3 regions of the Streptomyces sp. NPDC014676 genome follow, and region 3 is predicted to be linked to each of the others. Evidence: riboswitches for the same ligand, from Rfam matches in the RefSeq annotation. Region 3 holds a riboswitch; each other region holds the start of a gene.
The links. Region 3 has a riboswitch for cobalamin ahead of ACF1DX_RS11025 (energy-coupling factor ABC transporter permease). Riboswitches for the same ligand answer to the same signal wherever they lie in the genome.
Positions count from the first base shown of each region.

Region 1: it holds a riboswitch for cobalamin, as region 3 does, so the genes downstream of both, ACF1DX_RS05200 (ribonucleoside-diphosphate reductase subunit alpha) here and ACF1DX_RS11025 (energy-coupling factor ABC transporter permease) in region 3, are expected to answer to the same signal.
Region 2: it holds a riboswitch for cobalamin, as region 3 does, so the genes downstream of both, ACF1DX_RS09270 ((2Fe-2S) ferredoxin domain-containing protein) here and ACF1DX_RS11025 (energy-coupling factor ABC transporter permease) in region 3, are expected to answer to the same signal.

Region 1 covers NZ_JBIBZI010000002.1:172,436-181,983, forward strand. The annotation lists gene ACF1DX_RS05170 (sensor histidine kinase) at 1-1,185, opposite strand, end outside; gene nagB (glucosamine-6-phosphate deaminase) at 1,696-2,481, shown strand; gene ACF1DX_RS05180 (GntR family transcriptional regulator) at 2,639-3,403, shown strand; gene ACF1DX_RS05185 (DUF3311 domain-containing protein) at 3,610-3,876, shown strand; gene mctP (monocarboxylate uptake permease MctP) at 3,873-5,501, shown strand; gene ACF1DX_RS05195 (GNAT family N-acetyltransferase) at 5,579-6,085, shown strand; cobalamin riboswitch at 6,108-6,269, shown strand; gene ACF1DX_RS05200 (ribonucleoside-diphosphate reductase subunit alpha) at 6,392-8,752, shown strand; gene ACF1DX_RS05205 (ribonucleotide-diphosphate reductase subunit beta) at 8,752-9,548, shown strand, end outside.
Region 2 covers NZ_JBIBZI010000003.1:115,432-124,979, forward strand. The annotation lists gene ACF1DX_RS09255 (Rrf2 family transcriptional regulator) at 127-570, shown strand; gene ACF1DX_RS09260 (DUF4158 domain-containing protein) at 471-878, opposite strand; gene ACF1DX_RS09265 (hypothetical protein) at 813-1,286, shown strand; gene ACF1DX_RS09270 ((2Fe-2S) ferredoxin domain-containing protein) at 1,705-2,109, opposite strand; cobalamin riboswitch at 2,172-2,299, opposite strand; gene ACF1DX_RS09275 (ferric reductase-like transmembrane domain-containing protein) at 2,354-3,334, opposite strand; cobalamin riboswitch at 3,521-3,642, shown strand; gene ACF1DX_RS09280 (glycoside hydrolase family 27 protein) at 3,806-5,452, opposite strand; partial or broken gene ACF1DX_RS09285 (xylosidase) at 5,796-6,061, shown strand; gene ACF1DX_RS09290 (LacI family DNA-binding transcriptional regulator) at 6,315-7,328, opposite strand; gene ACF1DX_RS09295 (glycoside hydrolase family 6 protein) at 7,536-8,501, shown strand; gene ACF1DX_RS09300 (GNAT family N-acetyltransferase) at 9,107-9,548, opposite strand, start outside.
Region 3 covers NZ_JBIBZI010000003.1:523,196-532,743, forward strand. The annotation lists gene ACF1DX_RS11015 (ABC transporter permease) at 1-571, opposite strand, end outside; gene ACF1DX_RS11020 (ABC transporter substrate-binding protein) at 592-2,181, opposite strand; cobalamin riboswitch at 2,384-2,567, shown strand; gene ACF1DX_RS11025 (energy-coupling factor ABC transporter permease) at 2,597-3,316, shown strand; gene ACF1DX_RS11030 (energy-coupling factor ABC transporter substrate-binding protein) at 3,313-3,705, shown strand; gene cbiQ (cobalt ECF transporter T component CbiQ) at 3,712-4,461, shown strand; gene ACF1DX_RS11040 (energy-coupling factor ABC transporter ATP-binding protein) at 4,458-5,321, shown strand; gene ACF1DX_RS11045 (DNA repair ATPase) at 5,323-9,548, opposite strand, start outside.

The DNA.
Region 1 (9,548 bases), on a different contig from region 3:
CAGCACCTCGGTCAGCACCATCGACAGCGGGGTGGCGACCTCGGCGTCGAGTATGCCGAAGCGGCCCGTGCGCCGGCCGGTGACCTTGCCCGGGGAGATCTCGGCGACCATCGCGAGGACACGGTCGGCGATCTCGTCGAACTCCACGCGCTCGTCCAGGTTCTGGGACAGCGTCTCGTGCACGATCGCGATGGACCCCACCCGTCGCACCGCCTCCTCCAGGGCCGCACGGCCGCGCTCGGACCCGATGCGCCGTGCCTGCAGGCGCAGCAGCGCCGCCACCGTCTGGAGGTTGTTCTTCACCCGGTGGTGGATCTCCCGGATGGTCGCGTCCTTGGTGATCAACTCGCGTTCGCGGCGGCGGAGTTCCGTGACGTCACGGAGCAGCACCAGCGAACCGATGCGCGTCCCCTTCGGCTTGAGCGGGATCGCCCGGAACTGGATCACCCCGTCGTGCGCCTCGATCTCGAACTCGCGCGGCGCCCAGCCGCTGGCGACCTTGGCCAGCGCCTCGTCCACCGGCCCGCGGGAGGGGGCCAGTTCGGCGGTGGTCCGGCCGAGGTGATGTCCCACCAGGTCCGCGGCGAGACCCATGCGGTGGTACGCGGACAGGGCGTTCGGGGAGGCGTACTGGACGATGCCGTCGGCGTCGAGGCGGATCAGCCCGTCGCCGACCCGGGGCGAGGCGTCCATCTCGAGCTGCTGGTTCGCGAACGGGAAGGCGCCGGCCGCGATCATCTGCGCGAGGTCCGAGGCGCTCTGGAGGTAGGTGAGCTCCAGCCGGCTCGGGGTGCGCACGGTGAGCAGGTTGGTGTTGCGCGCGATCACGCCGAGGACGCGCCCCTCACGCCGCACGGGAATGGACTCGACCCGTACGGGGACCTCCTCGCGCCACTCCGGGTCCCCCTCGCGCACGATCCGGCCCTCGTCCAGGGCCGCGTCCAGCATGGGGCGGCGTCCGCGCGGGACGAGATGGCCGACCATGTCGTCCTGGTAGGAGGTCGGGCCGGTGTTGGGCCGCATCTGGGCGACGGAGACGTAGCGGGTGCCGTCATGGGTGGGGACCCACAGGACCAGGTCGGCGAAGGAGAGGTCGGAGAGCAGCTGCCACTCCGAGACCAGCAGGTGGAGCCACTCGAGATCGGTGTCGTCGAGGGCGGTGTGCTGGCGTACGAGTTCGTTCATGGAGGGCACGTCAGCGAGCGTACCCGGGGGCCGGCACCACCTCCGAGAACACCCGCGGGCCGCGGCGCCTGAGAGGGACCCTCAACCCTCCCGGCACCGCAGCCCGGAGCAACATCGGCCGTGGGGTGTGCGGTCCCGGTCGGCCGAGGGACGAGGAGCCGGGGCAGTCAGGGCAGAGAGCTCCGGTTCCTCGGTTCCGCCTTCCTGTGCGGGGAAGGCAGGCTTGGTGCGTCCTGCTACGCATTGTGGACTAGACCACTGTCCCTGTAAATGCGTCGGACCGATTACGTCGGACGCCGTTCATCCCACCGGGGCCGCACGGGCGTCCGTCACGCAGCCTAACCCGTGGGGTTCCCGCGCGGGGCCGGTCGGACAGGGCAATTTCGGCGCGCGGCCGGCGTGCCCGCTCTGTTAGATTGAGATTGGTCTAAACCACATTGCACCACCCTACGGATCCGTGCTCGCGGATCCGGTCCCAGTCGGCTCCTCCTCAAGATCGGCAGGCCCACCGTGGAAGTTGTCATCGTTGCGGACGCCAAGGCGGGCGGCGAGCTCATCGCCGGGGCCATGGCACAGCTCCTGCGACGCAAGCCCGACGCCCTGCTGGGCGTGGCGACCGGTTCGACGCCGCTGCCCGTCTACCAGGCGCTGGCGGCCCAGGTGGAATCCGGCGCCGTGGACACCTCCCGGGCACGGATCGCCCAGCTCGACGAGTACGTGGGGCTGCCCGCCGACCACCCCGAGTCCTACCGCTCGGTGCTGCGGCGCGAGGTGCTGGAGCCGCTCGGGATCGGGATGGACGCCTTCATGGGCCCCGACGGCACCGCCGAGGACGTGCAGGGCGCGTGCGAGGCGTACGACAGGGAGCTGGCCGTGGCCGGCGGCGTGGACCTCCAGCTCCTCGGGATCGGCACGGACGGGCACATCGGGTTCAACGAGCCCTGCTCCTCGCTCGCCTCCCGCACCCGGATCAAGACGCTGACCGAGCAGACCCGGGTGGACAACGCCCGCTTCTTCGACGGCGACATCGACCAGGTCCCGCACCACGTCATCACCCAGGGCATCGGCACCATCCTGGAGGCCCGTCACCTGGTCCTGCTCGCCACCGGCGAGGGCAAGGCGGACGCGGTCGCCGCGACCGTCGAGGGGCCGGTGGCGGCGGTGTGTCCCGCGTCCGCGCTCCAGTTGCACCCGCACGCCACGGTGGTCGTCGACGAGGCCGCCGCCGCCAAGCTGAAGCTCGCCGACTACTTCCGGCACACCTACGCCAACAAGCCGGAGTGGCAGGGGATCTGACCGCCCCTCGTGGTCTGGACCAGCCCCCGCCCCAGGGGTATACAAAGGGGATCACGGAGCGGGCGGGGCACACCCCCGCCCCGAGCCGTGCCACGATGTCAGCCGCGGCCGATGGGGATGTCGGTCGTTTCGGCACCCGGAGCCGGGAAGGCAGAGCATGAGCACCGACGTCAGCAGTACGGAGAACGAGGGTGGGCCCACGGTCCGTACCGCGCGTGTGCCTAAGTACTACCGGCTGAAGAAGCACCTGCTCGACATGACCGAGACGGCGCCTCCCGGCACTCCGGTCCCGCCCGAGCGCACCCTGGCGGCGGAGTTCGACACCTCGCGCACCACCGTGCGCCAGGCGCTCTCGGAACTGGTCGTCGAGGGGCGCCTGGAACGCATCCAGGGCAAGGGGACCTTCGTCGCCAAGCCCAAGGTCTCCCAGGCGCTCCAGCTCACGTCGTACACCGAGGACATGCGTGCCCAGGGCCTGGAGCCCACCTCGCAACTGCTGGACCTCGGCTACATCACCGCCGACGACCGGCTCGCCGGGCTGCTCGACATCACGGCCGGCGGGCGGGTGCTGCGCATCGAGCGGCTGCGCATGGCCAACGGTGAGCCGATGGCCATCGAGACCACCCACCTGAGCGCCAAGCGCTTCCCCGCGCTGCGCCGCAGCCTGACGAAGTACACCTCCCTCTACACCGCCCTCGCCGAGGTGTACGACGTCCATCTCGCGGAGGCCGAGGAGACCATCGAGACCTCCCTGGCCACCCCGCGCGAGGCCGGCCTGCTCGGCACCGACGTCGGCCTGCCGATGCTGATGCTGTCCCGGCACTCACGGGACCGCGACGGACAGCCGGTGGAGTGGGTGCGGTCGGTGTACCGGGGCGACCGGTACAAGTTCGTCGCGCGCCTGAAGCGCCCCCAGGACTGAGCCCGGACCGTCCCCGCGGCCGTGCTTTCGGCGGGGCCGCAAAACCCGGCGAAGCGGGCGGTCGGCAGGGTTTTCGTTGCTGTTTCCTCTCGGTTGAGCGGCGCCTGGGTACCGCTATGCGGACGAGGGGTTACGACCGTGCTACGCCCTGACCTACATTTCCGCGCATCAACGCCGGTGATCAGTGAGGGGACGGGAACCGTCTGATGTCACAAGCCCCAGAAACCGCAGGAGGGCCGGTGGTGACGCCCGTGCGCGTCGTCATCGCCCTCTGTCTCGTCGCACCGTTCGTGGCCATGCTGTGGGTCGGGTCCTACGCGAAGACCGACCCGACGTTCATCGGCATCCCGTTCTTCTACTGGTACCAGATGCTGTGGGTGCTGGTCTCCACCGCCCTGACGATGATCGCGTACAAGCTCTGGCAGCGTGACCAGCGCGCCCGCTCGGCCGCGAAGGGCGGTGCGTCGCAGTGAACGACGGCGTGAACGGCGTGGCACTCGCCGTCTTCATCTTCTTCTTCCTGCTGGTCACGGCCATGGGGTTCATGGCCGCGCGCTGGCGCAAGGCCGAGAACGAGCACAGCCTCGACGAGTGGGGCCTGGGCGGCCGGTCGTTCGGTACCTGGGTCACCTGGTTCCTGCTCGGCGGCGACCTGTACACCGCGTACACGTTCGTGGCCGTACCGGCGGCGATCTACGCGGCGGGCGCGGCCGGCTTCTTCGCGGTGCCGTACACGATCCTGGTGTACCCGCTGATCTTCACCTTCCTGCCCCGGCTGTGGTCGGTGTCGCACAAGCACGGCTACGTCACGACGTCCGACTTCGTGCGCGGCCGGTTCGGCTCGAAGGGACTGTCGCTGGCCGTCGCGGTCACCGGCATCCTGGCCACGATGCCGTACATCGCGCTCCAGCTGGTCGGCATCCAGGCCGTGCTGGACGTGATGGGCGTCGGCGGCGGCGAGGACACCAACTGGTTCGTCAAGGACCTGCCGCTGCTGATCGCCTTCGGTGTGCTGGCGGCGTACACGTACTCGTCGGGTCTGCGGGCCCCCGCGCTGATCGCGTTCGTCAAGGACACGCTGATCTACATCGTGATCGCGGTGGCGATCATCTACATCCCGATCAAGCTGGGCGGCTTCGACGAGATCTTCGCCAAGGCGAGCGAGGCGTACAGCCAGACCAACCCGGCCACGGGCGCGCCGCGCGGTGCGCTGGTGCCGGGCGAGGCGGGCCAGTGGACGTACGCCACGCTGGCGCTCGGCTCGGCGCTCGCGCTGTTCATGTACCCGCACTCGATCACGGCGACGCTCTCCTCGCGCAGCCGTGAGGTGATCCGCCGCAACACCACGATCCTGCCGTTGTACTCCCTGATGCTGGGCCTGCTGGCGCTGCTCGGCTTCATGGCGATCGCGGCCGGGGTCAAGGTCGGCAACGGCCAGCTGGCGATCCCGCAGCTGTTCGAGAACATGTTCCCGGACTGGTTCGCGGGCGTGGCCTTCGCGGCCATCGGCATCGGCGCGCTGGTGCCGGCGGCGATCATGTCGATCGCGGCGGCGAACCTCTTCACCCGCAACATCTACAAGGACTTCATCAAGCCGGACGCGACGCCGAAGCAGGAGACCCAGGTCTCCAAGATCGTGTCCCTGCTGGTGAAGGTGGGCGCGCTGGTCTTCGTCCTGACCATGGACAAGACGGTCGCGATCAACTTCCAGCTCCTCGGCGGCATCTGGATCCTGCAGACCTTCCCGGCGCTGGTGGGCGGCCTGTTCACCCGCTGGTTCCACCGCTGGGCGCTGATCGGCGGCTGGGCGGTCGGCATGATCTACGGCACGGTCGCCGCGTACGGGGTGGCCTCGCCGACGCAGAAGCACTTCGGCGGGTCGTCGGAGGAGATCCCGGGCATCGGGGAGATCGGCTACATCGGCCTCACCGCGTTCGTGCTCAACGTCCTGGTCACGGTCGTCCTGACCTTCGTCATGAGGGCGCTCAAGGCGCCCGAGGGCATCGACGAGACCAGGCCGCAGGACTACACGGCGGACGCGGGCGACCCCGGTGTCCAGGTGGAGCTCCCGCCGGCCACGGCGGGCAGCGCGCACTGACCCCCGGTGAGCCGGGACGACGGGCCGTCGGAGAAATCCGGCGGCCCGTCGTCGTACCCGTCCGGCACACTCCCCTCATGGACATCGTCATCCGGCCGGTGGAGCCCGGCGAGCACGCGGAGCTCGGTGAGATCACCGCGCAGGCCTATCTGCTGGACGGACTGCTCGACTTCGGGGAGAGCGACACGTACCTCGGTGAGCTGCGGAACGTGGGGAAGCGGGCGGCCGCCGCCGAGGTGCTGGTCGCCGTGGCGGACGGGACGGTGCTGGGCGGGGTGACCTTCGTGCCGGGCCCCGGCCCGATGGCCGACATAGCGGGGCCGGGCGAGGCGGAGATCCGGATGCTCGCGGTCGCCCGCGCGGTCCGGGGCAGGGGCGCCGGGGAGGCCCTGGTGCGGGCCTGCGTGGACCGGGCGCGGGCCACCGGGGGCTGCGTACGGGTCGTGCTGTCGACCCAGCGCACCATGCACGCCGCCCACCGCATCTACGAACGGCTCGGTTTCACCCGCACCCCGGAGCGCGACTGGGGCCCCCTTGCGGAGCGTCCGGACCTCACTCTCCTCACCTACGAGTTGACGCTCTGACACCTCCGCGACACAACATATGGGGTTGCCGACGACACCCGGCACAAGATGTATGCTCATGCTCGCTGTCGTCGCAGGGGAATCCGGTGTGAATCCGGAACTGTCCCGCAACGGTGTACCCATGCCCGCGTACGCGTGTGCCTGGGCGTCAGTCCGAGGACCTGCCGACAGCGCACCCGGCCGTCCGGTCCGGGTGCGTGGACGTCCGGGCCTCGCGGAATGGGCCGGTGGACGCGACGCCGCGTGCGCTCGTGTACTGCCCCCTGCGCTCTTCGAGGCCCCGTGCCGAGCGAGGGAGAGCCCCACGTGACCATCGCGCCAGCCGATCCGGCCTCAGTGATCGACGTGCCCGAGGAGAGCGGCGGCCCCGGTGCCGCGCTGCTGCGGACCCTGACCGAGCTGACCGCCGACCTGCCCGACGCCGACCCCGGCCGGGTCGCCGCCGCCGCGCTGCGCGGCCGGTCCGCCTCCGCCGACGAGGCGGAGCTGCGGGAGCTGGCCACCGAGGCGGCGGCCGGGCTGATCTCCGAGGACCCGGCCTACTCCCGGCTCGCCGCCCGGCTGCTGACCATCGGCATCCGCGCCGAGGCCGCCTCGCAGGGCGTCACCTCGTTCACCGGGTCCGTCGCGACCGGGCACCGCGAGGGTCTGATCGCCGACCGGACCGCCGCGTTCGTCCGCCTGCACGCGGACCGCCTGGACGCGCTGATCGACCCCGGGGCCGACGACCGCTTCGGCTACTTCGGCCTGCGCACCCTGCACAGCCGCTACCTGCTGCGGCACCCGGTCACCCGCAAGGTCGTCGAGACGCCCCAGCACTTCCTGCTGCGGGTCGCCGCCGGACTCGCCGAGGACGACAGCGCCCGCTCCGTGGACGAGGTCGCCGCGCTGTACGGGCTGATGAGCCGCCTGGACTACCTGCCCTCCTCCCCCACCCTGTTCAACTCCGGCACGCGGCACCCGCAGATGTCGTCCTGCTACCTCCTCGACTCCCCCAAGGACGAGCTGGACTCGATCTACGACCGCTACCACCAGGTCGCCCGCCTCTCCAAGCACGCCGGCGGCATCGGCCTGTCGTACTCCCGTATCCGCGCCCGGGGTTCGCTGATCCGCGGCACCAACGGGCACTCCAACGGCATCGTCCCGTTCCTGAAGACGCTCGACGCCTCGGTCGCCGCCGTGAACCAGGGCGGCCGGCGCAAGGGCGCGGCAGCCGTCTACCTGGAGACCTGGCACTTGGACATCGAGGAGTTCCTGGAGCTGCGCGACAACACCGGCGAGGACGCCCGCCGCACCCACAACCTGAACCTCGCGCACTGGGTGCCGGACGAGTTCATGCGCCGGGTGAACGCCGACGCGCCCTGGTCGCTGTTCTCCCCCGCGGACGTGCCCGAACTGGTCGACCTGTGGGGCGAGGAGTTCGACGCGGCGTACCGGGCCGCCGAGGCGAAGGGCCTGGCGAGGAAGACCCTCCCGGCCCGCGAGCTGTACGGCCGCATGATGCGCACCCTCGCGCAGACCGGCAACGGCTGGATGACCTTCAAGGACGCCGCCAACCGCACGGCGAACCAGACCGCCGAGCCGGGCCACGTCATCCACTCCTCGAACCTCTGCACGGAGATCCTGGAGGTCACCGACGACGGGGAGACGGCGGTCTGCAACCTGGGATCGGTCAACCTCGGCGCCTTCGTGGACCGGGGGGACATCGACTGGGAGCGCCTCGACGAGACGGTGCGCACCGCCGTGACGTTCCTCGACCGGGTCGTCGACATCAACTTCTACCCGACCGAGCAGGCGGGCCGCTCCAACGCCAAGTGGCGTCCCGTCGGTCTCGGCGCCATGGGCCTGCAGGACGTCTTCTTCAAGCTGCGGCTGCCCTTCGACTCCCCCGAGGCGAAGGCGCTGTCCACGAGGATCGCCGAGCGGATCATGCTCGCCGCGTACGAGACCTCCGCCGACCTGGCCGAGCGGGACGGCCCGCTCCCGGCCTGGGAGAAGACCCGTACCGCCCGGGGCGTGCTGCACCCCGACCACTACGACACCGACCTGACCTGGCCGGAGCGCTGGGTGGCGCTGCGGACGCGGATCGCCTCCGTCGGGATGCGCAACTCGCTGCTCCTGGCGATCGCGCCCACCGCCACCATCGCGTCGATCGCGGGCGTGTACGAGTGCATCGAGCCGCAGGTGTCCAACCTGTTCAAGCGCGAGACGCTGTCCGGGGAGTTCCTCCAGGTCAACTCGTACCTGGTGGACGATCTGAAGCGGCTCGGCGTGTGGGACGCCCGCACCCGTGAGGCGCTGCGCGAGGCCAACGGCTCCGTGCAGGACTTCGCGTGGATCCCCGAGGACGTGCGGCGGCTGTACCGCACGGCGTGGGAGATCCCGCAGCGCGGTCTGATCGACATGGCCGCCGCCCGCACCCCGTTCCTGGACCAGGCGCAGTCGCTCAACCTGTTCCTGGAGACGCCCACCATCGGCAAGCTCTCCTCGATGTACGCGTACGCCTGGAAGCAGGGCCTGAAGACCACGTACTACCTGCGCTCGCGCCCGGCGACCCGGATCGCCCGCGCGGCGGCCCGCACCACCGTCCCCGTCCCGCAGGCGGCCGACCCCGAGGCCGTCGCCTGCTCCCTGGAAAACCCCGAGTCCTGCGAGGCCTGCCAGTAATGACCAGCACCACGAAGAACCTGCTCGACCCGGGCTTCGAGCTGACGCTCCGCCCCATGCGTTACCCGGACTTCTACGAGCGCTACCGGGACGCCATCAAGAACACCTGGCACGTGGAGGAGGTCGACCTCCACTCGGACGTCGCCGACCTGGCGAAGCTCAGCCCCGAGGAGCAGCACCTGATCGGCCGGCTGGTCGCGTTCTTCGCGACGGGCGACTCGATCGTGGCGAACAACCTGGTGCTGACGCTCTACAAGCACATCAACTCCCCGGAGGCGCGGCTGTACCTGTCGCGGCAGCTCTTCGAGGAGGCGGTGCACGTCCAGTTCTACCTGACGCTGCTCGACACCTATCTGCCCGACCCGGACGACCGGGCGGCGGCCTTCGCGGCCGTGGAGAACATCCCGTCCATCCGGGAGAAGGCCGAGTTCTGCTTCAAGTGGATGGACTCGGTGGAGAAGCTTGACCGGCTGGAGACGCGGGCCGACCGCCGGCGCTTCCTGCTCAACCTGATCTGCTTCGCCGCGTGCATCGAGGGCCTGTTCTTCTACGGGGCGTTCGCCTACGTCTACTGGTTCCGCGGCCGGGGTCTGCTGCACGGGCTGGCGACCGGCACCAACTGGGTGTTCCGGGACGAGACGATGCACATGTCCTTCGCCTTCGACGTGGTCGACACCGTGCGCAAGGAGGAGCCGGAGCTGTTCGACGAGGAGCTGGGGCAGCAGGTCACCGACATGCTGCGCGAGGCGGTCGAGGCGGAGCTGCAGTTCGCGCGGGACCTGTGCGGGGACGGGCT
Region 2 (9,548 bases), 410 kb from region 3:
TCCGCGCTTGTCTTTGATCGACCCTTCCCGGCTGTCGTAACAATAGTTGTTACGGCGGATTGTCGCAACCTTCACTGTTGCGACTGCACTGTCGTAACATGGAGCGTTGCGACCGGAGGAGGGATCATGAGCGCCAACAGCAGGCTGACCATCGCCGCCCACGCGCTGGCCTGGATCGGTCTCTACCAGCGCCAGGGCCACGAGGTCGCCACCTCCGAGCAGATCGCGACCAGCGCGAACACCAACCCCGTGGTGATCAGACGACTGCTCGGCGAACTGCGCGGGGCCGGCCTCGTGGAGTCCCGGCGGGGCGCGGGCGCGGGCTGGTCGCTGGCACGCGAGCTGGAGTCGATCACCCTGCTCGACGTGTACGAGGCAGTGGAACCCGGCCCGCTGTTCGCGATGCACCGCACCACCCCGGACCAGGGATGCGTGGTGGGTCACGGCATCCAGCCGGCAATGCGGGGCATCTACCAGGACATCGAGGAGACCCTGAGACACGAACTGGCCCGCGTCACGCTCGAGACCGTACTCCGGGACGTACTCGCGGCACCTCGCCAGCCTCTCTGATCAGCTGGGCGACCCCGTGCGAACCGTGGGGTTCGGCGTGGGTTCTGCCCACCGGGGCGGAGTGACGTGAGCGTGTGCCGCCGCACGAACTCCACCACCTGCTCCGGCACGTCCTCCAGCGCCGAAAAACACCCCATGCGCTGATACGACTTCAGCATCAGCAACAAGGCCAGCAGATACTCATCCCCGTCCGTCGCCCCGGCCGCCCACTCCAGCTCGTCAGGAGTCGGCGAGAAGAACAGATGCAGCTCATGCGCGGTGATCAGCCGCTTGAACCGCGGATACGCGGTCCGCTCGATCGAGGTCACACCCCCCAGCGGACTGCCCCCGACGACCCGAACGACGGGGAGTCCGAAGTGCGTCGAACTCGGTTCCCCGTAGTAACGTCCCCCGCCCGGCTCGACCGCGGCTCCGCGCCATCCCGTCAGGCCGCCGATTCCGACGAGGGCGATCCGCTGGGTCAGTTCTTCGGCGGCTTCGGCGTACAGGTCGGCGAGGGCGTCGCAGCCCTGCCGGCGCAGCATGGATCCGGCGCGGTGGAGGCGGTAGGCGGGGCGGACGGGGAGGTACTTGTGGACGAAGGCGCTGGCGCCGCCGTTCTCGCCGGTGAACGCGTCGTGCGGGTCCTCGGCGCGGACGAAGGGCGACTTGAAGACGTCGACGAACGCATCCCCGAAGATGCCCGCTTCTTGCCCTCCTGGGCGCGGCGTTCGTAGTACGCCTGGGTGCGCGGGTCGGGGCGCGCCCGGTGAAGACGATGCGGTGCAGGGCGGCGTTGGCCCGCAGTCGCCGCCGCGGTTGAGCCGGCGCGTACTACTTCAGCCGAAGGAGTATTCGATGGGCCAACTCCACAAAGGGCCGCAAAGGACGCCTCGGTGTCCAGCCGCTCGGAATGTCGTCCGTCATGGCTGCGATCGCAAATGCAGCGTCCCCGAGGGCAGCGCTGGAAGACAAACCGCATGACGAGTCGAACGCGTATGCGGAACGGCCCCTCGCTGGCCTCGTCGTTCGGGCTGTCGTCGACGATCGCCGGGATCGGCGGCGTACGTCACCGGCCGGCCCGCGGTCACCGCGCTTCGAGCCGTTCGGCGGGCGGCGGCAGAGGCAGCGGCTTCGGCCTCTCCGTCCGTGCGGTCAGGAGGCCGGGCGCCGTCGTGGCGGCGTGATGGTGTACAGGTCGAGGATGTCCGGCCGGGGTGCGACGCCCGGCCCGCCGGCGCGTGCCCAGGCGGCGATGTCCTCGGTCGCGTCCGGGTCGTTGACCAGTCCGAGCCAGACGGGCCGGGCACCTGCGGCCCTGCCCTGCGCGGAGGGCTGGACGACGATGACGTTGGCGTGTTCGCAGACGTCGAGGCAGGCGGACACCCGCACCGGCACCTGAGCGCGCAGACGTGCCGTCTGGGCCGCGTGGTCGACTCCGGTCACTTTGGGGCTGCCGCAGCAGCAGTCGCGGCACACGACGACGCGGCACGGTACGGGGCCGGCCGCCGCCTCGGTCCTCGCGTCGTCCGTCGTCCGTCCGGTCGGCGTTGCGGGCATGCGGTGCCGTTCCTCTCTCCGGGGAGATCCGCCCCGGTGGTCCGTCGAGGAGGCGACCGCGTGAGTCTCCTGGCTCTCGGGGCGATGCTCGTCCCGGCCTTCCCACCCGCTGCCGGGCAGTGGCTCGTACGGGACTCGCTCGCCGATCACAGTGGCGGGACCGCGCCGGATTCGCACCGTCTTCCTCGTTCCGCCGTCGCCCTGTCGCCGGCCATCATCCCATCCCGGGACGCCGTGCCGGCCGTCAGTCCGTCTCCTGGGCGTGGGGGGCCGTCGCGGGCGGATGGGTCGGGCGGTCCCGTCCGCCGTCGCGGCCGGACACCACCACGACGACCAGCCCGACGACGACGGCCGCGACGGCGCCCCGTCCCGCCACCCGCACCCACCACCCCGGCCGGGCCGCGCCCCCGCCGGGGGAGCCCAGCCGTTCGGCCCGCCGGGCAGGTCTCAGCAGACGGAGCAACAGCAGTACGGCGACCGGGAGTTGCAGCAGCCACAGGACGGTGCGCGGCCACTCCCCGTACCAGACGCTGGTTCCGTACAGCAGCGTGTGCCACACGCTCAGCACGTACACGACGATCACGAAACGGTGCAGCCGCCGCCAGGTGTTCGTCCCGATGCGGTGCCGGACGTAGAACAGCAGCCCCAGCGGAATCGCCAGGTACAGGGCGCCCTGGCCGATCGGGATGGCGACCTGGCCGGTGCCGGAGTCGTACCAGCCCGGCACGAAGGTGTCCGCGAAGGCCACCCACAGCCGCTCGGCCCAGTCCACCTTCGTCTCGTAGCGCACGAGTTCCGCCGCGAACATCAGCGCGTGGGCGAACATCAGCGCCATGGTCGTCAGGCTCGTGGTGCGGTGCCAGCGCTCCAGTACCTGCCGGGAGACCGGCAACCGGGCGGGGCGCGGTCCCGACAGCAGCAGACCGAGCATGACCGTGCCCCACGCCCACAGCAGCCCCGACCAGCCGAACGCCTGGCTGAGCAGGTACATCCAGTAGGTGCCGGGATCGTCCATGAACGGCATGACCGCGACGGTGTCCGAAGCACCCGACTCCATGCGCGCCCACAGGAACGCGAACACGAGCACCGTGACCACCACCGCCGCGCCGGCGTCGGGCAGGGCGGACCGCAGGTCGCCGCGCAGCGCGACGCGGTCACCGGAAGGCCGTCGCCGTCCGGGCGGGGCCGCTGCCCCGTCTTCGTCCGGCCTCACGTCCGACGTCATCAGGGGCCTCCCGGGCACGGGCACCGCGGCAGCGGTGCGCATGTGGCGTGAGACAACAAGTCTGGCCGAGGGGGTGGTGATGCCCGAGGCGGTATCCGGCCAGACTGGCCGTGCACGCCGTCGAGCGTGCCTCCAACGCGTTGCGTGCGGCCGGGTCCGCACGACCTTCTGCCGTCGGCTCGGGAGACAGGAAGCCGGTGCGCATCCGGCACGGTCCCGCCACTGTGACCGGGGAGCGCCTCTCCGACATACCACTGCGCTGTGCGCGGGAAGGCGTGGGGAACGTCGATCCGGGAGTCAGGACACTGGTCCGTCGTGGGCCCGTCCCACGGAGCGCGGACTCCAGGAGGCTTCACGCGTCCCAGCTGTTTCCCCCAGAGCCGGGGGCGGCCGGGCCGGCGGATGCGGCAGCCGTGCGGAAGGCCGCGGCCGGGGTGTTGTCGCTCCGGCCATGCCCCGGTGCCGTGTCACTCACGCGCGGGTCCACTTCTGGTTGGCCTGGCCGTTGCAGGTCCACAGCACCAGCGGGGTCCCGTTGGCGGTGCCGGCCCCGTTGGCGTCGAGGCACAGTCCGGAGCGGACGTTGCGGATCGAGCCGTCGGAGCCGACGGTCCACTTCTGGTTGTCCTGGCCGTTGCAGGGCCAGGTGATGACACGGGTGCCGTTGGTGGTGCCCTGGTTGTAGGCGTCCAGGCACTTGTCGCCGTAGACGCGGATCTCGCCGCCCGCCCATGTGGTCCACAGCTGGTTGGCGGCGGTGTGGCAGTCCCACAGCAGAGTCGCGGCGCCGGCGGTCGTGGAGGCGTTGTCCACGTCCACGCAGCGGCCGGAGGCGTTGCCCCGCAGGCGTGAGGTGGTGGCGGCCGTCGGGCTGCCGCCGCTCACCCGGTACGCGACGACGCCGTGCGCGGGGACGCTCGCCGAGATCTGCCCGGACGTGCTCGACGTGCCGCCGTTCCACAGGTCGGTGAGGGTGAACGGTCCTCCGCCCAGGCCGATCTGGGCGGCCGTCGTGGTGACCGTCGCCGCGCTCTGGCCCCGGTTGAACAGCCCCACCGCGACCGAACCGTCCGCCAGGGGCTTGGCGAACACCTCGATGTCACCGTCGTCGCGCACCCTGCGTCCGCCCGCGCCCCGGGAGTCCTGGTTCACCGCCAGCAGGCGCGGGTTGCGCAGGATCGCGCTGACGTCGGCGGACATCGTGCGGATGTCGTTGCCGGCCATCAGCGGGGCACTCATCAGCGCCCACAGGGCGAAGTGGGAGCGGGACTCGGTCAGCGACAGGCCGGGGCGGCCGACGACCAGCATGTCGGGGTCGTTCCAGTGTCCCGGGCCGGACTGTGCGGCCAGCGGCGCGTTGACGTCCAGGACGTTGCCGACGCCCATCGGGTAGCTGTTGGTGTTGCCGTTCTGCCAGATGTCGAGCAGGTCCTCGGTCGTCCGCCACAGGTCGGCGACCTCGCCCCAGTCGTACGTGGACCCCGTGATGGCGTGGAAGCTGTTGGGGTTGATGCTGTAGACGATCGGCCTACCGGTGGCGCGCAGGGCATCACGCATCAGCGTGAACCGCGCGACCTGCTCGTCACGCGTGCCGCTCGAGGAACACCAGTCGTACTTGAGGTAGTCGACCCCCCACGTGGCGAACGTGGCGGCGTCCTGGACCTCGTGGCCCCTGCTGCCCGTGGCGCCCGGGTAAGTGCCCACGGTCTGCGCGCAGGTGCGCTCGCCCGGCACCTGGTAGATGCCGAACTTCAGGCCCTTGCCGTGGATGTAGTCCCCGAGGGCCTTCATCCCGCTCGGGAACTTCGCCGGGTTGGCCCGCAGGTTGCCCTGCGCGTCACGCTGCGGGTCGAACCAGCAGTCGTCGACCACCACGTACCGGTAGCCGGCGTCCCGCATGCCCGAGGACACCATCGCGTCGGCGGCCTGGCGGACCTGGGCCTCGGTGATCCCGCACCCGAAGCTGTTCCAGCTGTTCCACCCCAGTGGTGGGGTGAGCGCCGGACTGCCCGGCGCGGCCGTGGCGGTGGACTGCGCCGAGGCCGTCACGGACGCGGTCACCGTCAGCGCGGCGGCCGCGAGGAAGCGGAACAGTCGTCCGCCTGATCGTCTGGGCACCGGGACTCCTTCGGCAGGGAAGAGGGGGAGAGGAGAAGGTTCGAAATTTCGATTGCCGTTCGGAAACGTCAGGTGTTCCACGGATACTAGAGAGGCGACCGGCCGTGTCAACACCTCCTCGAGGAGCAGGATGTGTCGCGTGATCAGCAAGGGAGCAGGGACGAGGCATACCGACTCCACATCAGCCGCTTCGAACATTTCGAAGCGGCGCACGACTCGCGCGAGAAGGGTTGACGGGTACGTCGACCTCCTGTCATCCAGAATGCTCGACACGTCGCACCATGTTCGATATTCCGAATGCGGCGGAGTCGCTCCGATCGATGAACCCGAGGTGAGTACCTCCATAAATCTGTCATGGCCCCATCAATTTTTCACCCGTCGCCGCACGCTCGCGGCCGCCACCGCGGCCTGGCCGTCGGCGCCCTCCTCCCTCCTGGGCCCGCCCTCGCGACCGCGGCGCAGTACACGAACCCGGTGATCTGGCAGGATTTCGCGGGCATCGACATCATTCGCGTCGGCGACACCTCCTACGCCTCGGCCTCGACCATGCACTACTCGCCGGGCGCGCCCGTTCTGCGGTCGTACGACCTGGTGAACGGGGAGCCCGCTGAAACAGCTCGGTCTTCGCCGGGCATCCGTCCTGAGCGTGCCGGCCACGACCGTCCCGATGAACCCGGCACCGCGACCGGCATCGGCGGAAGAAGGGGCAGGCCGCAACCAGCACCCGAGCCATCGGACCGGACGGCAGTCGCTGCTTCCGCCGCTGGACCCCGACCACCCCGGCCGGCTCCTTGGACGCCCCGCGCCGCGTCCGGGAGCAACCCGTTCGGACCGGGGCCCGCCCCTCCCGGACAGTGAGGAGTCAGGCGCTGGCCCGGACGGCCAAGCGGGTGGGGAGGACCAACGGGGTGGGGTCCTGCCCGTTGACGAGCGCGACGAGCATGCGCGCCATCTCCCGTCCGAGAGCCTCTATGGGCTGATGGACGGTGGTGAGCGGCGGATCGGCGATCTGGGCGGCCGTCAGGTCGTCGAAGCCGACCACGGCGACGTCGGCGGGGACCCGTCGGCCGGCCTCCCGCACGGTGCGCAGCGCTCCCGCCGCCATGTTGTCGTTGGCGGCGAACACTCCGTCCACGCCGGGGTGTTCCGCCAGCAGCGCGGCCATGGCGGCGGCTCCGCTGCGCTCGGTGAAGTCCCCCTCCAGCGGCGGGAACGGATCGAGACCGGCGCCCAGCATGGCGTCCCGGTAGCCGCGGTACCGGGCGCGCCCGGCCTCGGTGTCCAGACGCCCGCAGATCACGGCCACGCGCCTCCGGCCGAGTGAGACCAGATGCTCGGTCGCCTCGCGCGCTCCGCCGACGTTGTCCACGTCCACGTACCACCGGGGAGCCGGACCGACCGGGCGCCCGCCGAACACGACGGGCATCTGCGCCTCGTCGGCCATCCGGGTCAGCGGATCGCCCTCGCGCAGCGCCATCAGCATCACACCGTCCGCGCCCCTGGACCGCAGGAGCTCCTCGACCCGCTTGCGGCCCCGGTCGGAAGCGGCCAGGCACAGCATCAGATGCAGATCCGCCTCGTCCAGGGCGGCCGACGCCCCCACGATCACCCGGGCGAAGAACGGATCGGCGAAGATCGACGGATCCTCTCCCGAGACGACCAGGGCGGCCGCTCCCGTCTGACGGGTGGCCAGCGCGCGGGCGGTCGGATTGGGTACGTAACCGAGTTGCCGCACGGCCCGTTCGACAGCCTCGCGCTTGGCGCGGCTGACGTGCGGGGCGTTGTTGAGGGCGCGGGAGGCCACGGAGCGGGAAACGCCGGCGCGTTCGGCCACCTCGTCGAGCGTCGGACGCCGACGCGGCGCTGCTTCTGCCATGGCTCGTGAGTCTTTCACAGGCGGGGAGCGCTCAGGGACGCAGGATATGGGACCGCTTCCAGTAGGGCGGCCCACAGGACCTACGCCTCCCTGTGAAAGCCGAATGCTGCGCAGACTGTTGACACCCCAACCACCCACCCACACGATTGGGACCGCTTCCAGTGGGAGCGCTCCCAAGCACACCTCCTCCGAAACCGAGGTACTGTCTTGAGCCGCAGACTCCGCACACTGATGGCAGCGCTCTGTGCTCTGCCGCTGGCCTTCGCCGCCGCACCCTCCGCCCACGCGGCCGACCCCACCACCATGACCAACGGGTTCTACGTGGACCCCGACTCGAGCGCGAGGCGGTGGGCGGCCGCCAACCCCGGCGACGGCCGGGCCGCCGCGATCAACGCCTCCATCGCCAACACACCGATGGCCCGCTGGTTCGGCTCCTGGAGCGGCACCATCGGCACCGCGACAGGTGCCTACGCCGGAGCGGCGGACTACCGGGGCAAGCTGCCCATCCTCGTCGCCTACAACATCTACCACCGTGACTACTGCGGCGGGCACTCCGCCGGCGGAGCCGCCTCGCCGTCCGCCTACGCCAACTGGATCGCTCAGTTCGCCGGAGGCATCGCGGCCCGCCCGGCCGTCGTCATCCTCGAACCGGACTCCCTCGGAGACTACGGCTGCATGACCCAGGCCCAGATCGACGAACGCGAGGCCATGCTCACCGGTGCCCTCGCCGAGTTCAACCGCCAGGCCCCCAACACCTGGGTCTACATGGACGCCGGCAACCCGCGCTGGGCCGACGCGGCGACCATGGCCCGGCGCCTCCACGAAGCCGGCCTTCGACAGGCTCACGGCTTCTCGCTCAACGTCTCCAACTACATCACCACCGCCGAGAACACCGCCTACGGCAACGCCGTCAACAACGAACTGGCCGCCCGCTACGGCTACACCAAGCCGTTCGTCGTGGACACCAGCCGCAACGGCAACGGCTCCAACGGCCAGTGGTGCAACCCCTCCGGCCGCCGCATCGGCACGCCCACCCGGACGGGCGGAGGCGCCGAGATGCTCCTGTGGATCAAGACGCCGGGCGAGTCCGACGGCAACTGCGGTGTCGGAACCGGCTCCACGGCCGGCCAGTTCCTCCCCGAGGTCGCCTACAAGATGATCTACGGCTACTGATCCGGGATTCCCGCCGCCCGCACAGGCGACCGGCGGCCCGCCCCAGACGCCGGCGACCGCAGCAGGCGTTGCCCGATCGCCGGTTCGGGTGATGCGTGCGGGCGGGAGCACTCGCGGTGGTGGGGCGAGCCTCTCCGGTGCGTCGACCACACCTTGGCCTTCGACTCGGGTGGAGGGTGCAGCGTCGATGGTGTGACGACCGAAACCGGTGTTGCTGTCAGAAGTGCTGACAGGCCATGGCCCGGTACCGCGTTGCGGCTGGACCTGACATCGAACTCGGGTGACCGATCGTGCCGCTCCGAGGAAGCGGATGCGCCAGGTCGGTCACGGTCGGCAGGCGGGGGCGTCGGGGGCGGCATACTCTGCAGCCCCCGACGCCCCCGGACCGAACCGGGTGCACGGGATGTCCCTTCGAGGTACGTACGGGGTGCCGAGTCGCAGGGAGCGGACAGGGAATTCGATCGCCATGTCCGCGTACGGCACCGCAGCGAGCCCCGCCAGGGCGGAGACGACGGCACAGGACAGCGCGCGGCGTCCCTCGGCTCCCGCATGCGCAGGCCGGCCACCCCGCGGGCGAAGCCGGTGCCCCGCGAACCGGCACCGTGTCATTCCGAAGGAATGCGGAACTCGAATTCGGGACGGTCCCACGGCACGGCGGGCGGGCGGGCGAGCGCTGTCCCGGTCCGCACCGCGCCGACGCGGTGGTAGAAGCCCTCGGCGGGACGATGCGACACGACCTTGACACGGTCCAGCCCGGCGGCACGGGCCTCGGACCGCATGTGCGCGACGAGCAGCCGTCCGATCCCCCGTCCCTGCGCTTCGTCCGCGACGAACAACAGGTCGAGCTCCGGTGGAGCGAGGACGAGCGAGTAGAACCCGAGGATCCGGCCTCCCTGCTCGTCGGCCCCCACGGCCACGAAGGCGCGGTGGGCCTCGATGTAATCAGGACCGACCCGGTAGCCCGCGACCGCCGCCGCGTATTTCCCCTCGTAGGCGCCTGATCCACGCACGAGCCGCGTGAGCCGCTTGGCGTCCCGCGCGACGGCC
Region 3 (9,548 bases):
CGGGCAGGATCAGGTGGCTCGTGACCTGACCGAAGGTGACCTGGTCGCTGCCGGTGTCGGTGAGGCCGCCGGCCGGGAGGACGTCCAGCTTCAGGGCGAACAGCCAGACGGCGAGCAGGGCGGTCCAGAAGACCGGGGCGGCCTCCAGGGCGTACGCGAGGGAGGTGACCGCACGGTCGAGGAGCGAGCCGGGGCGGCGGGCGGCGAGGACGCCGAGCACGGTGCCGAGCAGGACGGCGACGGCGAACGCGACGGCGCACAGCAGGGCCGACCAGACCAGGCGTTCACCGATGACCTCGGCGACGGGCTGGCGCATCACGGTGGACCGGCCGAGGTCGCCGCCGACCGCGGAGGTCAGCCAGTCCCACCAGCGGGCGGTGAACGGCCGGTCCACGCCGAGGTTCTCCCGCAGCCGGTCCAGGGTCTCCTGGTCGGCACCGAGCGCGGCGGTGCCGGCGTACGCCTTGACGGGGTCGAAGGGGGAGGCGGCGGCGACGGCGAACACGCCGAAGGTGACGACCAGCAGCACCGGCACGGCGAACAGGGCCCGCCGTGCCGTGAGCCGGGCCATCTCTCCCCAGGGGAGTGCGGTCATGCGGCGGGCTGCCAGTCCTCGACGTTCCACCAGGGGCCGCTGGCGAAGCCGTGCTCGTGGGGTTCGGTCTGGGTGGTGAGGTCCTTCCAGCGGTCGGCGAGGACGTACATGTGGTCGATGTGGGTGAGGAAGGTGTAGCCGGGGTTCTTCACCAGTTCGCGCTGGAGGGTGTCGTAGGCGGCCTCGCGGTCCTTCGGGTCCTGGCCGCGGCGGCCGGTGTCGAGGGCCTCGTCGACGGCCGGGTTGTCGTACAGGGCCATGTTGTTGAAGCCGTCGCCGGCGAGGGAGGAGTGCAGGAGCGTGTAGAGGCCGAAGTCGGGGTCGCCGGTGCTGCCGAAGCCGGCGAGGACGGCGTCGTGCTTCATCCGGGGTTCGATGACCTCCCAGGTGGCGCTCTCCACCTTGACGTCGATGCCGGCCTTCTTGGCGTCGGAGGCGTAGGCGAGGGCGTGGTCCTGGCGGACCTTGTCGCCGGAGGGGTAGGAGAGGGTGAAGCGGGCGGGGCGGCCGTCCTTGGCGCGGATGCCGTCCTTTCCGGTCTTCCAGCCGGCCTCGTCGAGGATGCTCTTGGCCTTGCCGAGGTCCTGGGGGCGTTCGACGTCCTCGGCGAACCAGGGGTCGTCGACGGGCAGCGGACCGTAGGCGGGGCGGCCGGCGCCGTCGAGGATCTTGTCGACCATGGTCTCGCGGTCCACGGCGAGGTCCAGGGCGCGGCGGATCGCGGTGTCGCCGGCGACGGGGTTGCCGGTGGGGAGGGTGACGGCGCGGAAGTCGTACGACGTCGCCCGGTACGTCTTCCTGCCGTCGTCGTCCTTGAAGGTGGCGGCGAGGTTGGGCGGCAGGGCCGCGCCGTCGAGGTCGCCGGAGCGCAGCCGGGTGGCGCGGACGTCGTCGTCGGCGATGATCGCCATGGTGAGCTTTTTCACCTTCGGGGCGCCGCCCCAGTAGTCCGGATTGGCCTTGAAGGTGAGTTTCTCGCCCTTGCTCCAGCCGGTGAGGACGTACGGTCCGGTGCCGACCGGCTTGGTGTTGAACGGGCCGGTGTTGGGATCCTGTCCGCCCGCGACGTGCTCGGGGACGACGGGCAGTACGGTGCGGGCGGCGAAGGCCGCGTAGGGGTAGGCGAGGGTGAAGACGACCTTGTCGTCGCCCTCGGCCCGGACGTCCTTGACGGCGTCCAGTTCGCTCTTGGCGGTGTTGTTGGTCTTCTCGTCCAGCACGGTGTCGTACGTGAAGACCACGTCGTCGGCGGTCAGCGGCTCGCCGTCGCTGAACTTCACGCCGTCGCGCAGGGTGTAGGTGTAGGTGCGGCCGCCGTCGGTGACCTCGGGGAGCGCCTTGGCCAGGGCCGGCTTCAGCCTCATGTCGGCGTCGCGGGCGAGGAGTCCGTCGAAGATCTTGGAGTTGCCGTCCTTGCCGTAGCCGAGCAGCGGGCTGAGGGTGTCCGGTTCGGACGGGACCCCGATCACGACGGATTCGGCGGACGCCCCGCCGTCCGCGCCGCCGTCGCCCGGCGCCGAGCAGGCGGCGACCGCACCGGCCATCGCGACCGCGGCGGCGGCGCCCCGTATTCGTCGGGTCGTCATCGAACCTCACACTCCTGTTGCCTGAAAACCGTTGTTGCATATTAATTGCAGCAAGGTACTGCCCAGGACGACGGCCCCCCACTCCCCCGCCCCGACGGACGGCGCCGCTCGTGTCAAGTGCGCAGGTGTGCGCCGGGGTGCGAGCCGCCGGGCGCCGTCCGCGCGCCCCTGGTGGCCGCTTGTCACCGGACCGGAACGGGCACTACTGTCACCACGCCTTGGTGACGGGAAATCGGTGCGATACCGGTGCGGCCCTCGCCACTGTGATCGGGAAGTCCGGCTCCAGTCCTCACGGACAGCCACTGGGTTCTTCGGGACCCGGGAAGGCGGAGCACGGGCGGTGGTACCCGTCAGCCAGGAGACCGGCCAAGGCACGTCAACCATCCACGAGGTGCTGGAGAGGGTCTGCTGAGCCATGCACATAGCCGAGGGGTTTCTGCCACCGGTGCACGCGGTCGCCTGGGGCGTCGCGTCGGCGCCGTTCGTCGTCCATGGAGCCCGGTCGCTCATCCGTGAGGTACGGGAACATCCCGAGAGCACGCTGCTGCTCGGCGCGTCGGGAGCGTTCACGTTCGTCCTGTCCGCGCTGAAACTGCCTTCCGTCACCGGAAGTTGCTCCCACCCCACCGGCACGGGGCTCGGCGCGATCCTGTTCCGGCCGCCGGTCATGGCGGTGCTGGGCACCATCACCCTGCTGTTCCAGGCGCTGCTGCTGGCCCACGGCGGACTGACCACGCTGGGCGCCAACGTCTTCTCGATGGCCGTCGTCGGCCCCTGGGCCGGATACGGGATCTACCGGCTGCTGCGCCGGTACGACGTGCCGCTGATGGTCGCGGTGTTCCTCGGCGCGTTCGTCGCCGACCTGTCGACGTACTGCGTGACGAGCGTGCAGCTCGCGCTCGCCTTCCCCGACCCGGGGAGCGGATTCTGGGGCGCGCTGGGCAAGTTCGGCTCCATCTTCGCCGTGACGCAGATCCCGCTCGCGGTGAGCGAGGGGCTGCTGACCGTGCTGGTGATGCGCATGCTGGTGCAGTCGAGCAAGGGGGAGCTGACGCGGCTCGGGGTGCTGGTGGCGTCGGTGGCCGGGCGGAAGACGGCGAAGCCGTCCGACTCGGCGGAGGCGGTGGCCCGATGAGCCGCAACGCGAGGATCAACACGCTGCTGCTGGTGCTGGTGGCCGCGCTCGCCGTGATCCCGCTGGTGTTCGGGCTCGGCGACCACAAGGAGGAGCCGTTCACGGGCGCGGACGCCGAGGCCGAGACGGCGATCACCGAGATCGACCCGGACTACGAGCCGTGGTTCTCGCCGCTGTACGAACCGCCGTCCGGGGAGATCGAGTCGGCGCTGTTCGCCCTCCAGGCGGCGATCGGCGCGGGCGTCCTCGCGTACTACTTCGGGGTGCGGCGCGGGCGGCGGCAGGGGGAGGCGCGGGCGCTGGAGCGGCTGCGGGCGGAGGCGGGCACGGACACCGAGGCCGACACGGACGCCGGTGCCGGGGCCGTCTCCGAACGACGACGGGTCTGACGGCACGTGCTGCCGATCGACGCGGCGGCGCACAGCAGCCGCTGGCGCCGCCGTCATCCCGTGGACAAGGCCGTACTGGGGCTGGGGCTCACCCTGCTCGCCGTCTCGCTGCCGCCGTGGCCGGGCGCGGCCCTGGTGCTGGTGACGGCGCTCGTGGTGCTGCTCGGCCCGGCGGGGGTGCCGGGCCGGCGGCTGTGGCGGGCGTACCGGGTGCCGCTGGGCTTCTGCGTCACCGGGGCGCTGCCCCTGCTGGTACGGGTGGGCGGGCCGGGCGGGTTCGTGTCCTGGGCCGAGGACGGGCCGCTGCGCGCCGGGGAGTTGCTGCTGCGCACGTCGGCGGCCTCGCTGGGCGTGCTGCTGTTCGCCTTCACCACGCCCATGTCGGACCTGCTGCCGCGTCTGGTGCGGGCCGGGGTACCGGCCCCGCTCGTGGACGTGGCGCTGGTGACGTACCGGATGAGCTTCCTGCTGCTGGACTCGGTGCGCCGTGTCAGCCAGGCGCAGGCGGCCCGGCTGGGGCACACCACCCGGGCGGCGACGTGGCGTTCGCTGGGCGGGCTGGGCGCGACCGCGTTCGTCCGGTCCTTCGACCGGGCGGCGCGGCTGCAGACGGGGCTCGCCGGACGCGGTTACGACGGCACCCTGCGCGTGCTGGTGCCCGAGGCCCGCGTCTCCGTCCGGTTCACGGTCGCGAGCGTGGCGCTCCTCGCGGCGCTGGCCGCCCTCACCCTCGTACTGGAAAGGCGACTGCCGTGAGTGAGTCCGTACTGCTGGCCCTGCGGGGCGCGTCGTTCGCGTACGAGGACGGCCCGCCCGTGCTCGACGGCCTGGACTTCGAGGTGCACGAGGGGCGTGCGCTGGCGCTGCTGGGGCGCAACGGCAGCGGCAAGACGACGCTGATGCGGCTGCTGAGCGGTGGACTTCGGCCCGAGGAGGGCGAGTTGACCGTCGAGGGCCGGCCGGTGCGCTACGACCGCAAAGGCCTGACGGCGCTGCGCACCACCGTGCAACTGGTGGTGCAGGACCCCGACGACCAGTTGTTCGCGGCGTCGGTCGGCCAGGACGTGTCGTTCGGGCCGCTCAACCTCGGCCTGCCCGGCACGGAGGTGCGCGCCCGGGTGGCGGAGTCGCTCGCCGCGCTGGACATCACCGCCCTCGCCGACCGTCCCACGCACCTGCTGTCCTACGGGCAGCGCAAGCGGACGGCGATCGCGGGCGCGGTCGCCATGCGGCCCCGCGTCCTGATCCTCGACGAACCGACGGCGGGCCTCGACCCGGACGGCCAGGAACGCCTGCTGGCCACCCTCGACGGCCTGCGCGAGAACGGCACGACGGTCGTCATGGCCACCCACGACGTGGACCTCGCCCTGCGCTGGGCCGACGATGCGGCCCTGCTCACCCCGTCCGGCGCGCACACCGGTCCGGCGGCCGACATGCTGGCCCGCACGGACCTCCTCGCGGCGGCGGGACTGCGGCTGCCGTGGGGAGTGGCGGTCGGGCGGCTGCTGCGGGCGCGGGGACTGGTGACCGGCTCGGCCGCCGGCCCCCGTTCCCCGGAGGAACTGGCGGCCCTGGTGGCCGCGTCCGCCGGCGAAGGTGACGCGCACGCTCCGTGAGTCACCGGGGCGCGGGTGGCCCGTCGGTGCCCTGCGGAAGCCGGCGCGGGCCCGCCGCCCGGGTGATGGCCGACTCGACGGCGGCGATCCGGTCACCGAGGAGGGCGAGGGCGGCGACCGCGCGGGACAGGGCGTCCTCGTCCGGGCCGCCCAGGCTCAGGGTGCGGACGTGGGCGGCCTTCACCTCGGTCCAGCGGGCCGCCTGTCCGGCGGTGAGCGTGCCGCGCAGTTCGGCGAGTTTCAGGAGGTTCGACTCGGCGCCCGTGGTGAGGGTCTGGGCCTCGGCCGTGTAGTGGTCGTCGATGACGGCGGCCAGTTCGGCGGCGTTCATGACGGGCTGGATCCGCTGGGCGATCTTGTTCATGTTGCGGTAGGAACCCTGGAGCCGGAACGGCGGCTCGGTGCGGGCGTCGTCGGACCGGGTGGCGGAGGCGATGTACGCCGCGTTGACGGCGAGGACGGTCCGGCGGGCGGTGAGCAGGTGGCGCAACACCGCCAGGACGCGGTCCAGTTCGGTGGGGGCGTAGGGGTGGGTGAGGCGGTCGGCGCGAGCGGTGGGGTCGTTCCCGGCGAGGCGGATCAGCAGGTCGAGGTCGGCGCGGTCGCGGCCGGCGAGCGGGGCGAGCACCGGGTTGGCGGTGAGGGCGTTCTCCACGAAACTGAGCGCGAAGACGTCCTCCTTGCCGGTGAGGACGTCACCGAGGTTCCACACGTCGGCGCGGTTGGCCAGCATGTCCGGGACCCGGAAGGCCTCGCCGGACTCGGTGTAGGGGTTGCCGGCCATGCAGACGGCGAACCGCTTCCCGCGCAGGTCGTAGGTGCGCGGCTCGCCCTCCCGCACACCCTCCATCCGGCGCGTGGCGTCGCACAACGGGATGAACCTCTGGAGCAGTTCGGGCGACGTGTGCTGGATGTCGTCGAGGTACAGGAGGGTGTTGTTGCCGGCCGCCAGCGCGAAGTTGATCTTCTCGATCTCCCGGCGGGCGGTGGCGTTCGGCGCCTCGGCCGGGTCGAGCGAGGTGACCGCGTGGCCGAGGGCCGGGCCGCTGACCTTCACCAGCACCAGACCGAGGCGGTCGGCGACGTACTCCATGAGGGTCGTCTTGCCGTAGCCGGGCGGGGAGACGAGCAGCAGCAGGCCACCGGTGCCGGTGCGGCCCGACTCGCCCGTGGTGCCGAGCTGTTTGGCGAGGCTGTCGCCGACCAGCGGGAGGTAGACCTCGTCGACCAGGCGGTTGCGGACGAACGTCGCCATCACGCGCGGCCGGTGGTCGTCCAGGCGCAGCCGGGTGCGCTCGGCGGCCACCAGGGCGGTGCGGCGGCGCTGGAAGGCGCGGAAGGCGGGTACGTCACGCTTCCTGAACTCCTCGGTGCGGGCGAGGAATTCGTCCAGGCGGAGGGTGAGGCGGCGATCGGTGATCCGGGGATGGGTGCCGAGCAGACCGTCCACGGTGACGGTCAGGGGCGCGTTGGAGGTGTGGCGGGGCGCGTCCGGGCAGAGTTCGGCGGCCACGGCCTCCGCGAGGTCGCCGGCGGTCGGCTCGTCCCCGGTGGTCGCGGCGTACGCGGTCAGCCAGGCCTCGGCCAGTTGGCGGCGGGCGGTGAGGTCCGCGAGGGCGGTGAGGTCCGCGTCGTACGCCTCGGTGGTGACCGTGCGGCGGAAGGCGTCGAGCAGGGCGCGGGTGCGGGCGCTGATGACGAAGCCCTCGGGTCCTGTGGTGAGTTCGTCGAAGAGGTACGCGGCGCAGGCCTCCGGGCGGGCGGGGGCGTCCTCGTCCCAGGCGCGTACGGCCCCCGCGAGTTCCGTGCGCAGCGCGTCGAGAGCGGGTGGCGGGCCGAAGGCGTCGCGGACGCGGGCCAGGGAGCGGGCGCGACGGGTGAGGTCGGCGCGCTCCTGGGCCGTGGTGCCGTGCGTCCAGTACAGCAGGGCGTGGGCGCGGGCGGCGGGCTCGTGGCGCAGCGGGCCCGCGCCGTCGTACAGGGGCAGGACGGCGGTGAGGATCGCGGTGGCGTCGTGGTCGTGGACGCCCCGCTCGTACCCCTCGTCGTACGCCTCCTCGGCGGTCCGGCGGACCAGGGCGGCGAGGTCGCCGGTGCCGGTCAGGGCTTCGGGGCCGGGCGTGTGCAGCAGGCGGGCGGCGAGGTGTTCGGCGCGGTAGACCTCGGGCGACTCGGACGGCAGGTGCCGGTTCCACAGCGGGCGGGCGGCGAGGAGGTCGGGGTCGGTGACGGGGGCGCGGTAGTCGGTGCCGGTGAGGGCGAGCGCGAGGCCGTCGCCGTGCGGGACGACGGTGAGGTCGAGGGGCTGGGTGGAGACGGCGAACCGGTGGCCGCCCAGGCGGAGGGCGCGTCCCCCGTCCGCGTAGAGGTCGGTACGGTCGCGCAGGGCGCGGGCGGCCTCCTGGCGGGCGGAGCGCAGCCGGCCGTCGAGTTCCTCGGCGCGGACGCGGTCGCCGAGTCCGCGCAGTGCGTCGGCGGTGCGGCGGACCTTGGTGACGAGCGGGTCGGAGGCGAAGTAGGTGCTCACCGCGTCGGTGTCGGGGAGCGTGGCACAGCGGCGGGTGATCGTCTCCAGTACGCGGCCGGCGGCGGAGGCGAGCTGTTCCGCGCGGCGGGCGCGGGCGTCGGAGAGGCTCTGCCTGCGGGCGGAGAACGCCTCGTAGAGTTCGGCGCGCCGGTCGGCGAGCTCGCCGAGGACGTCGTCGAACTCGGCGAACCGGGACTCCAGGGCCTCCAACCGGGCGATCACCCGGGTCAGTTGCTCGTCGCAGATCTCCGGTGTGTCCGCCGCCGCGAGGGCGCCGGTGACCGTCTGGCCGAGGAGGGAGAGCTCGGCGGCGAAACCGGCGCGCGCCTCCCGGTCGAGGAGGGACCGGCGGCGGGCGTCGAGGGTGGCGCGGGCGCGGTTGACGCCGCCCGTCGCCTCGGCGATCCGCTCCAGCACGGCCGTACGGACGGTGGCGTCGGCGATGTCGAGCCCGGCGACCACCTCGGTCACCGTGCGCAGTCCGTCGGCCAGTTCGTCCAGGCGGGCGGCGACCGGGGCGGCCTCGGCGGTGGTGGTGACCGACTCGGCGTCGGCGGCCAGCCGTTCGACGTCCGCGTGATGGGCGGCGAAGGCGTCCTCGCGGGCCAGGAAGGCGATCGCGCGCTGCCCGAAGGAGGCGAGGTCGCCCTCGGCGCCGTCGGCGAGGGCGTCGATGCGGGCGTGGTCCGCGTACCGCATCTCCTTCAGGGTCAGCAGATGGCCCTGGGCGTGGCGGAGTTCGGTCAGCCCGGTGACCCAGGCGGCGGCCTCGCGGGGCTGCTCGCCGCGCAGCCGGCGCACCACCGAGGCGATCCGGCCGGCCGCCTCGTCGAGCGCTTCGGCCGCCCGGCGGGTGAGGTCGCGTACGGTCTCGAACTCGGCCAGTACCTGGTCGGCGGTGGCGCGCATCTCCGCCAACGGGGCGCGCAGATCGCCCAGTTCGATGTCGCCCAGCCAGTGGTGGGTGTCCAGGGCGCGGACGCAGGCAGCCACCAGGGCCGTGTACACCTCGGTGGTGGGGGTGGTCCCGGCGACGGAACGGGCCAGGGACAGACAGTCGGAGATGCCGCGTACGAGGTCGGCGTTGCCGACCCGGGCCAGCGGGCCCTCGCCGACGGGCTGTGCGGCGGCGTGGGTGTCGGAGACGTAGGGCGAGTGCCACGACTGCACGGGGTGGACGCGGGCGGGTTCGTCGCCGTCGGGGCGCAGCAGGGCGAGGAGTCCGTCGTCGAACAGCGCCCAGCCGTGGCAGGCCATCGGGGTGGCGACCGCCTCGCGGATGAGGTTGTACGACAGCAGCAGCGCGCGTCCGTGTCCGGGCGCGTGGAAGACGTACAGCACGTCCTCGCCGTACGGGGAGCGCACCTCGCGTGCGAACTCCATGCCGGTGGTGTCGAGTTCGTACGTCTTGTGGGGGCCGGCGGCGAGGCAGTAGCCGCCGGGGAAGACGATGCCCTGGTCGTCGGGGAGCCGGCGGGGCCCCTGTCCGATGCCGTCGAGGCGGACGACGGACCGGGTGAGGGTGTTGAAGACCAGGTGGCGGTGGGCGGTCTCCTTGTAGGGGAGGATCCGCAGCAGGATCAGGGGGCCGACGCGGGCGTGGGCGATCTCGGCGTCGGCGAGGGACTGCAGGGGCTCGTCGACCGGTTCGCTGTGGATGCCGTCGGGGGTGGTGGTGTCGTTCTCGGTCTTGACGGTGA